2 regions of the Nocardioides daphniae genome follow, and region 2 is predicted to be linked to the other one. Evidence: riboswitches for the same ligand, from Rfam matches in the RefSeq annotation. Region 2 holds a riboswitch; the other holds the start of a gene.
The links. A riboswitch is a leader RNA that binds a small molecule or an ion and turns the genes downstream of it on or off. The one in region 2 is predicted to bind cobalamin.
Positions count from the first base shown of each region.

Region 1 (4,404 bases), 1.6 Mb from region 2:
CGAGTCCCGATCATCGCGCTCTCGCAGCTCAACCGTGGCCCCGAGCAGCGTGGCGACAAGCGCCCGATGATGTCCGACCTGCGTGAGTCCGGCTCGATCGAGCAGGACGCCGACATGGTGATCCTGCTCCACCGCGAGGACGTCTACGAGAAGGAGTCGACCCGCCCCGGCGAGGCCGACCTGATCGTCGCCAAGCACCGCAACGGTGCGACCCGCGACATCACCGTCGCCTTCCAGGGTCACTACAGCCGGTTCGTGGACATGGCGCACTGAGTGCTCGCCTGACTGCCGCCGGCAGGCCTACCTACGCTGTTCCCGTGACGACCCTGGAGACTCCGAGACTGCGGCTGACGCCCGTGACCTCGGACGACGTGCCCTTCTTCGCCGAGCTGTGGCAGGACCCGGAGGTGATGGCCCACCTGGGCGGCGTCCGCGACCCGGAGCGCATCGTGCCCCTTGTCGCGGAGGCCGTGGAGCAGTGGCGCACTCATGGTCTTGGGCGGTGGGTGGTACGCCTGGCCGCCCAATCCATCGGGACCATCAAGCTGGCTCACGTGATGCGCGGGCGCAGCGAGATCGAGATCGGCTACGCCCTGCTGCCGGGGCACGAAGGACGGGGTTACGCCACCGAAGCCTGCGAGTGTGTCCTCAACTTCGCCCTGCAGGACCGGTCATTTCCCTCCGTCGTGGCTCTTGCCCGCGACGGCAACGACAGCTCGCTCGCGGTCCTGGATCGTCTCGGCTTCGTACGCGAGGGGTCCTTCGAGCACCCGCTCGGGCCACACATGCTCTTTCGCGTCACACGACCGCGGTGGCTGGACCGCACCTGACATCTCGATCCATGTCACCCACGGCCCCGCCTCACCGCCAGACCACCGGCTTCTCGGTCCCGACGTAGTACGCGCTCTCGAACGGCCCCCATCGCAGCCCCACCACGTCGGTGCCGGGCGGGGTCCGGAAGGCGATGCAGTCCTTCACGACCTCCCGGGGGACAGCCGGATTCGAGAGTCCGCGCGACGGACACGGCGTGAAGTCGAAGAGGTAGCTCACCTGGTTGTGCCCGCCACCGCCGCGGAGCACCGGCGCCACGTCAGAGTCCAGGTAGTACCCACCGATCTTCCCGGACACGTGCCTGATCGTGACGTCGACGTACCAGATCTGCCCGGTCTCGAGGAGCTCGCGGAGGCTGGCGGACAGATCGGGCTCCGCGAGCATGTCGGCGGTGTCGCCGCGACGTACGTCGGTGACGGTGAGCTCGACCTTGCCCTCGTCCTCGACGTGCTCGACCGGGACCCGTGCGGTCTCGCCGATGTCCAGCAGTGAGCCGGGCGGCGTGAACTCACTGACCGCAGGCGGCGCGGACGGCGCCGGCGGACGCACCGGCTCCAGCAGGCGGGGTTCCTCCGACTCCCACGGACGCACGGAGAGCGCCGTGGCCGAGACGACGAGCACCAGGGCAAGGGCGGCGCTGGCGCGCAGGAGGCCACGACGGCGTACGCGGCGACGCCCGGCGCGCACGACGTCGAGGGCGTCGACCGTGCTCCCGGCGTCCTCGCGGCTGGCGTCGTCCAGCAGGTTCTTGAGGTCGACCATCACTCACTCACTTCCAGTTCCACCTCGTGGTGCCAGCCAGCCTCGACCAACGCGCGGCGCAGGGCGTCGAGTCCGCGGGCGGTCTGGCTCTTCACGGTGCCCGGCGAGCAGCCCAGCACCCGGGCGGTCTCGTCGACGCTGAGGTCCTCGAAGTAGCGCAGGACCACCACCGCTCGCTGCCGGGGAGCCAGCAGACCGAGGGCGGCCATGACAGCCGCGCGGTCGGCGTACGCGCCCGCGCCGTCGGTCAGCGGCGGCGGCACGGACTCCTTCGCCTCGTAGCGCTCCCGCGTCCCGCGGCGGCGAGCGGCGTCGATGGCGACGTTGACCACGGTGCGGCGCGCGTAGCCGAAGAGGCTCTCGACCTGACCGATGCGGGGCAGCGCGACGTACATCCGCACCAACGCTTCCTGCGTGACGTCGTCCGCCGAGGCCCAGTCACCGGTGATCAGGAAGGCCGCGCGCCTCAGCCGTCCCTGGTGGGCGTCGACGAACTCCACGAACCGCTGTTCGTCCCGGCGCGCCATCGCGGATCCTCTCCGAGGGTCGAGCCTCGCCCCCTTGCCCACAGTGACGCACGCCGAGGGCCGGCGGTTGCGTCAGGCGCGCACCCGAAATCGATCCACGTGCACGGCCTCGGCGAGCGGCCGCTTCGGGCGCCACCCGTGGCGTACGAGGTCGGGCACCTCCTGCAGCTGCGTGACCGGCCCCAGGCAGAGCCACGCCACCGGCCGCACGCTTGCGGGGATCCCGAGGAGCTCCTGCAGGAACTCCTCGCGGTAGAACGACACCCAACCCATCCCGAGCCCCTCCGCCGTGGCGGCGAGCCACAGGTTCTGGATGGCCAGGCAGCTCGAGTAGAGGCCGGCGTCGGCGATCGCGTGCCGGCCGAGGACCGCCGGCCCACCGCGCTCGGCGTCGTACGTCACGACGACCCCGAGGGTCGACTCCAGGACCCCTCGACCTTGATCCGGGAGAACGTGGCGGCGCGCTCGCCCTCCAGCGTCGACGCGAAGGTCTCGCGCTCGATCGCGACGTGCTCGTGGAAGCGGCGCCGCGTCTCCTCGCCGCGGACGAGGACGAAGTCCCACGGTTGGCTGTTGCCCACGCTCGGCGCGGCGTGCGCGGCGGTGAGGATCCGCTCCAGCGTGGCGTCGGCGATCGGCTCGCCGGTGAACTCGGCGCGCACGTCACGGCGTCGGAAGATGGCGTCGTACAGGTCAGTCATGAAGGGCTCCCGCAGTCAGGGCCGTCCGCTGCCACCCACGGGTGCGGGCAGGTCGGACGGCTGTTCAGCGAGGCCGGTCTTCGGACTTCCCGTCACCGCCACCGGTCGCCTTCCCAGGACCGTGGTCCCAGTGGCTGCGCGTCGCGCACGACCGGCGACTCGAGGTCACCGCAGCGGGCCCTGTGCCGGAGTCACACCGGCTTCCCGATTCTCCCCGTGAGGGGCACCTCGCAGGTTGTGCCGGCGCCACCGTACCGCCACGCGCTCCCTGGGGTTTGCCCCCGCCCTCCCCGGGCAGCCTCCCCCGTGCGCATCGGTGGGCCAGCGTCTCCCTCGGAGGAGACCCCTGCCGTGGGGGAGGTCGACCCGCTGCCGCTGCACCGCCGGCTGGAGGTGGGCCGTCTGGTCGTGGGCGCGGCCGCCGACATGACGATCCGGGCCTACGGCGCCGCCGCCGCCCTGAGCGTGGTGGTGAGCGACGCGGAGACCGTCAGCGGCAAGTCAGGTGACGCGGTCGCGGCCGTGCCCCACCTGCTCGACCGCTACCACCAGGCGCAGTACGTCATCGACCACCGGCAGGAGATCCAGGCCGCCATCGATTACGTCGACCAGCACACTCCGCCCCAGGCCGAGCTGCAGGCGCGCGTCGAGGAGGCCGGCGACACGCTGCGTGACATCGAGGCGACCTCCGACGCGGTCGCCCGGGCCAGGGACGCCGCCGAACGCCTCGACGTACGGGAAGCCTTCGGCCAGGTCCGTGAGGCGTGGCAGGTCAGGCCCGACCGGGAGTCGATCCAACAGCTGGCGGAGGCCGCCGAGGAGGTCGCCCCCTACGCCGAGCAGGTCGAGGTGCTGGTGCCCGTCTACCAGGGCGGGGTGGTCGCGGCCGTCGACAACTTCGCCAGCGACGAGGTCGCGGGCACGGTCTTCGTGATGGTCGTGGCCCTCGTGGTCGCCGCCCTCCTGGGCCAGGCCGTCGGCTTCTGGATCCGCCGGGGGAGGCCCGGGCTGATCGCCTCGGCCTGGCAGCAGCTGGGGGCGCGGGTCTTCCGCGACTGGTACGTCCGCCACCTCCCCTTCGCCCTCGGCGGCTCGGTTCACGCGGTGGCGCGCGAGCGGTTCCAACGCGACCTGGTCGCCGACCCGGAGGCGGTGCTCGACCCGGACGTCCTGGCCGCGCTCGAGCGTCACTTCGCGGCCAAGCCACCTCCCGACGCCTGACCCGCGTCCGTCGCCCGGTCACTCCGCGGTACGCCGCCCATCGCCGCCACCCGTGGCGTACGGTCTCCACAGACCACCGCGACACCCAGGGAGCCACCGTGCAGGACGTCCAACCGCTGCTCGAGCAGTCCGTCGAGATCGACGCCGACCGCGCCGCCGTCTGGGCCGTCGTCAGCGACGTGTCGCGGATGCCCGAGTGGAGCTCCGGCGTCACCGGCGTGCGCTACAAGGGCGACGGCCCGCACCCGCGCTTGGGCTCCGAGTTCTCCAACCGCAACGAGCTCGGCGAGCTGGTGTGGGTCACGCACGGCGAGATCACCGCCTTCGACGCGGACGAGCACCTGGCTTGGCGGATCAAGGAG
Region 1 is NZ_CP038462.1:3,514,223-3,518,626, reverse strand. Features, by position in the region: gene E2C04_RS21175 (DnaB-like helicase C-terminal domain-containing protein) at 1-273, shown strand, start outside; gene E2C04_RS17275 (GNAT family N-acetyltransferase) at 318-830, shown strand; gene E2C04_RS17270 (hypothetical protein) at 862-1,593, opposite strand; gene E2C04_RS17265 (SigE family RNA polymerase sigma factor) at 1,593-2,120, opposite strand; gene E2C04_RS20445 (nitroreductase family protein) at 2,193-2,522, opposite strand; gene E2C04_RS20440 (nitroreductase family protein) at 2,519-2,821, opposite strand; cobalamin riboswitch at 2,876-3,062, opposite strand; gene E2C04_RS17930 (hypothetical protein) at 3,173-4,042, shown strand; gene E2C04_RS17925 (SRPBCC family protein) at 4,141-4,404, shown strand, end outside.
Region 1: another riboswitch for cobalamin. It lies ahead of E2C04_RS20440 (nitroreductase family protein); the one in region 2 lies ahead of E2C04_RS21445 (nitrite reductase).

Region 2 (4,404 bases):
TCCAGCTCGCCCAGCGTGGTCACGTGCAGCGCCTCCTCCGCGCGTCCGACGTCGCGGCCCACGACCACCACCGTCTCGGGGCTCTTGTGCTCCAACAGCACCCGGCGTGCGGTGGCGACCTGCTCGGTTCGGCTGCGCGAGGCCGGGTTGTAGACGGCCAGTACGAGGTCGGCCTCGGCCACGGCGCGCAACCGCTTCTCCACGATCTCCCACGGCTTCAGCCGGTCCGAGAGGCTCATCACGGCGAAGTCGGCTCCCACCGGAGCGCCCGCCCGCGCGGCCACGGCCTGCACGGCGCTCACTCCGGGAAGCACGCGGACGGAGACGCCTGAGTACGCCGGGTCCTCCGCGGCCTCGAAGACGGCCGAAGCCATCCCGAACACGCCCGCGTCGCCGCCGGAGACGACGGCGACCTTCTCGCCGCGCCGCGCCAGGTCGAGCGCGAAGGCTGCCCGGTCGACCTCGACCGTGTTGCCCGACGCGTGCCGGGTGAGTCCCGGTCGCTGCGGCACCCGGTTGACGTACGGGGCGTAGCCCACGACGTGGTCGACTTGCGCCAGCGCCTCGGCAACCTCGGGGGTGAGCCAGCCGTCCGGCCCCGGGCCCAGGCCCACGACCAGCACCTCCGCCGGGACGCCTGCCGCCTCGAGCCACGTGTCCGCCGCCACCGGCTCAGCGCACTCGCGTGAGCGCCGCCCGTTCAGGCTGTCCCCGGTGACCACGATGAGCGAGAAGTACGGCACGGTCGACTCGTCGACTTCGACCGCCGGCACCCACCGTTCCTCGGGCATCGACGCCCGCTCGACGTACAGCGCGTGGTCGAGGCGTCCCGCTGCGGCGAGCGCGCGGCGTACGGCAGGGAACGTGCGGCCGAGCTTCATGATGATCGCGCCGTCGGTGTCGGCCAGGCGCCGCGCGAGCTCGGGCTCGGGCAACGTGCCCGGGAGCACAGTGAGCACGTCGGTCTGCCGCACCAGCGGGCTCGCGGTGGCTGCGGTGGCGGCCAGGAACGCCGGGACACCAGGCACGATCTCGGTCGGAAACCGGTCGGCCAGGCGGTCGTGCATGTACATGTACGAGCCGTAGAAGAGCGGGTCGCCCTCGGAGAGCAGCACCACGTCACGCCCGGCCGCGAGGTGTGCGGCCAGGCGCTCCGCGGACTGCTCGTAGAACTCCGCCAGCACGCCGGCGTACCCACCCGGGTGGTCGGTCGTCCCGGTGGTGACCGGGTAGGTGAGCTCCTCCTCCACCACCCCGGCAGGAAACAGCTCAGCGGCGATGCGTCGTGCGTTCGATTGCTTGCCACGTGCTGCGTGGTAGGCGACGACGTCCGCCGAAGCGATCAGTCGGGCGGCCTTGCGGGTGATCAGCTCGGGGTCGCCCGGGCCAACGCCAACCCCGGCGAAATGGCCTGTGGTGACGACGGTGATGCTCATTCCTGCTCCTGGGCGAGTGCGTTGAGCGCCGACGAGGTCATCGCGGATCCGCCGCGCCGGCCCCGTACGGTGACGAACGGGATGTCGATGCCGTGGTCGGCGTGGAGGTCCTCCAACGCCTGCTTGGACTCGGCTGCACCGATGAAGCCGACCGGGCAGCCCACGATGGCGGCCGGCCGCGGAGCACCGTCGACCAGCATCTCCAGCAGGTGGAACAGGGCGGTGGGTGCGTTGCCGATGGCGACGACCGCTCCTTCGAGGTACGGCTCCCACAGCGACACCGCCGCGGCCGTGCGTGTGGTCCCCCACGCCTCCGCCAGCCCCGGCACGACCGGCTCGTTGAGCGTGCACACCACCTGGTTGTCAGCCGGCAGCCTGCTGCGCGTCACGCCCTTGACCACCATGGTCGCGTCGCACAGCAGCGGCGCACCCGACTCCAGGGCGGCCCGGGCCGCTGGGACGAGCTCCGGGTGGACCACAAGGTCGTCGACCAGGTCGACCTGACCGCTGCCGTGGATCATCCGTACGGCAACCTTCTCGGCGCTCGCCGGTACGCCCGACAGGTCGGCCTCACGCCGGATGGTCGCGAAGGAGTCGAGGTAGATCGCCGGGCCACGGTCGACGTACGGGTAGTGCCGCTGCGGCCGTCGGGGCTGGAAGGTGGAACTGGTCACGCTGTCTCCTCGGGGATGAGAACGCCACGCCACGGGGTGACGACGAGATGGGATGCGTCGGCGCAGAGCCGCTCGACGGCTGGACGGTCAAGGCCCTCCTCGGGCACGGGTACGTGACGGCCACCGGGGACCGAGCCGTACGGCAGGCGCGCACGCGCGGTCGGCAGGAGCGACGACGGACGCTGCGGCAGCTCGAGCGGCTCGGCCAGCTCACGGACGTGCCACGCAGCGCTCTTCCCGTGCCCGCGTACGGCGAGGAAGCGACGGGCGAGTCCGGCGAGGTAGCGGTGCGCCGATCGCAGCGGTACCACCGGCCCCCAGGCGTCCCCGACCCGTACCTGCCCACGTACGGCGTCCAGTGCGACCAGCCCGAGGTCGCAGCTGCGCTCCACGAGGTCGCCGCGCCCGTCGTCCAGGACGAAGAGAAGCGCCCCGGCAGCGCAGCCAGGTCAGGAGCGTCCGTCAGGGCGCCGTCCAGGGCCGCGGTGACGCTTCGCAGGTCGGCGCGTCCGTGGGCCAGCCCGGTCTGCGGGGACACGAGGATGTTGCGCGCGAGGTCGTGCGCGAGGCTCGGCAGCAGACCGGTGGACACGAGGGCCTCGAGCGCTTCACTCGTGAGGTGCGTGGTCCCAGCGGCGGCGGGCAGGCCCCGCACCTGCAGGTTCGCGCGCGTGGTCACGTACACGCGCCCGTCCCCGTGGCGCTCGGCCGTCGTGAGCAGTGCCAGGAGTTGGCGTGAGGTGACGTGTCCACCGGGCAGCCGCAGCCGCACCAGCAGGCCGTCGTCCGCAGGCCACGGGCGCAGCGCGCCGGGGCAGCGGTCGGGTCGGGACCGGTTCACCGAGAGTCTCCAGATTCGAGTCCGGGGTCCGTACGCGGGGACCCACCCATGACCCGACGACGGATGTCGTCAGGGCCAGCAGGTCTTCGGACTCGGATCAACCGGGAGCGGACGCCTTCCCAGGATCCGAGGATCCCAGTGGCTGCCGTTGCCGGCGTGTCCGTCCCGTCCCCTCACCGCTGCGCGTCAGTTCCGGAATTGCACCGGATTCCCTGACTCCACGTGGGAGTACGACTGGCTGGCGCGACCATACCGTGCCTGAGGACAGACCTTGCGGCAGGCCCACATCCGACCGCAAGCACGCCCGTTTCTGCGCGGATCCCGCGAGCATCCTGCTGCTGTGACGCCGCCGGCCGCGGGGAGCACACGCCCACCACGAAAACCTGTGAGAACCCGGGACTGACGCGAAGCGGTATGCCGAACGGCCGATGCAACGAGCCCCGCACCACCGGTCTCGCAAGGCGCCTCGTTCCGAACAATCCCAAGCCCAATGACTGGCCCTCACAGCATCAGTTGAAAGCCAGGACGAGCCACGCGCAGACGCTCGAGACCCACCCGAGGATTCGCGCCGTGGATAACGGCTGAGGGCAGCAGGTGGTCACGCGCGAACCTCTGCAGGTTTTGGGCTTGGGCGGTGACGCTGCCGCGCAGCGAGATTGGGGTCTGCTGAACGATCAGGGGACCCGGGGAAACCCAAAGCGCAGTGCACATCGCGCCGGCCACTACGAATCTATGAGTGCCTTCAGCACATCTGCCCCCACCGTCAACGGCAACTCGGGCGTTGGGCCAGCGTCGCAATCCGTAGCACGGCACGCAGATGCGTCATGTATGCAACAGAGCGGTTCGTCAATAATGTCCGCTTTCCTAGGCGGGCTACTCGGCCGGGCCCTCAATTCGCCGCAGGTCCGCGGCCACCTCGAACGGAAGGTGGATTCCGGTCGCAATGCGTAAGCGTCATTGCGCTCGGGTTAGGCGGTCACAGGCGGCTGATGATCCCCCGGCGGCGCGCCTCCGCCACCGCTCCTGTACGGGAGCTGACGCCCAGCTTGGGGTAGATATGTGCCAGGTGGGACTTGACGGTTGCCTCGCTCAAGTGGAGGTGGCGAGCGATGTCTGTGTTGCTGTGTCCGGACGCGACCAGCGCGAGGACTTCGAGTTCGCGTGCGCTCAGCGCCGAGGGGGCTGCTGCATACGTGCGAACAGACGAGTGGCGATCGACGGTGCGAGTGCGGTTTCTCCCGCGGCGGCGGCCCGGATCGCGGCGGTGATGTCCTCGGGGGCGGCATCCTTGAGGAGGTACCCAGCCGCACCGGCCTCGATCGCCTCGATGATGTCGGCATCAGTGTCGAAGTTGGTTAGGACCAGCACGGCAGGCGGGTCCGGCTGCGCGCGAATCTTGCGGGTGGCACGAGCCCCCTCGAACGAGCGGTTGAACTGTCCATGAGCACCACGT
Region 2 is NZ_CP038462.1:1,957,456-1,961,859, forward strand. Features, by position in the region: gene E2C04_RS09645 (precorrin-2 C(20)-methyltransferase) at 1-1,436, opposite strand, end outside; gene E2C04_RS09650 (precorrin-8X methylmutase) at 1,433-2,110, opposite strand; gene E2C04_RS19775 (hypothetical protein) at 2,107-2,502, opposite strand; partial or broken gene E2C04_RS21445 (nitrite reductase) at 2,805-2,951, opposite strand; cobalamin riboswitch at 3,012-3,205, opposite strand; partial or broken gene E2C04_RS09660 (response regulator transcription factor) at 3,928-4,404, opposite strand, start outside.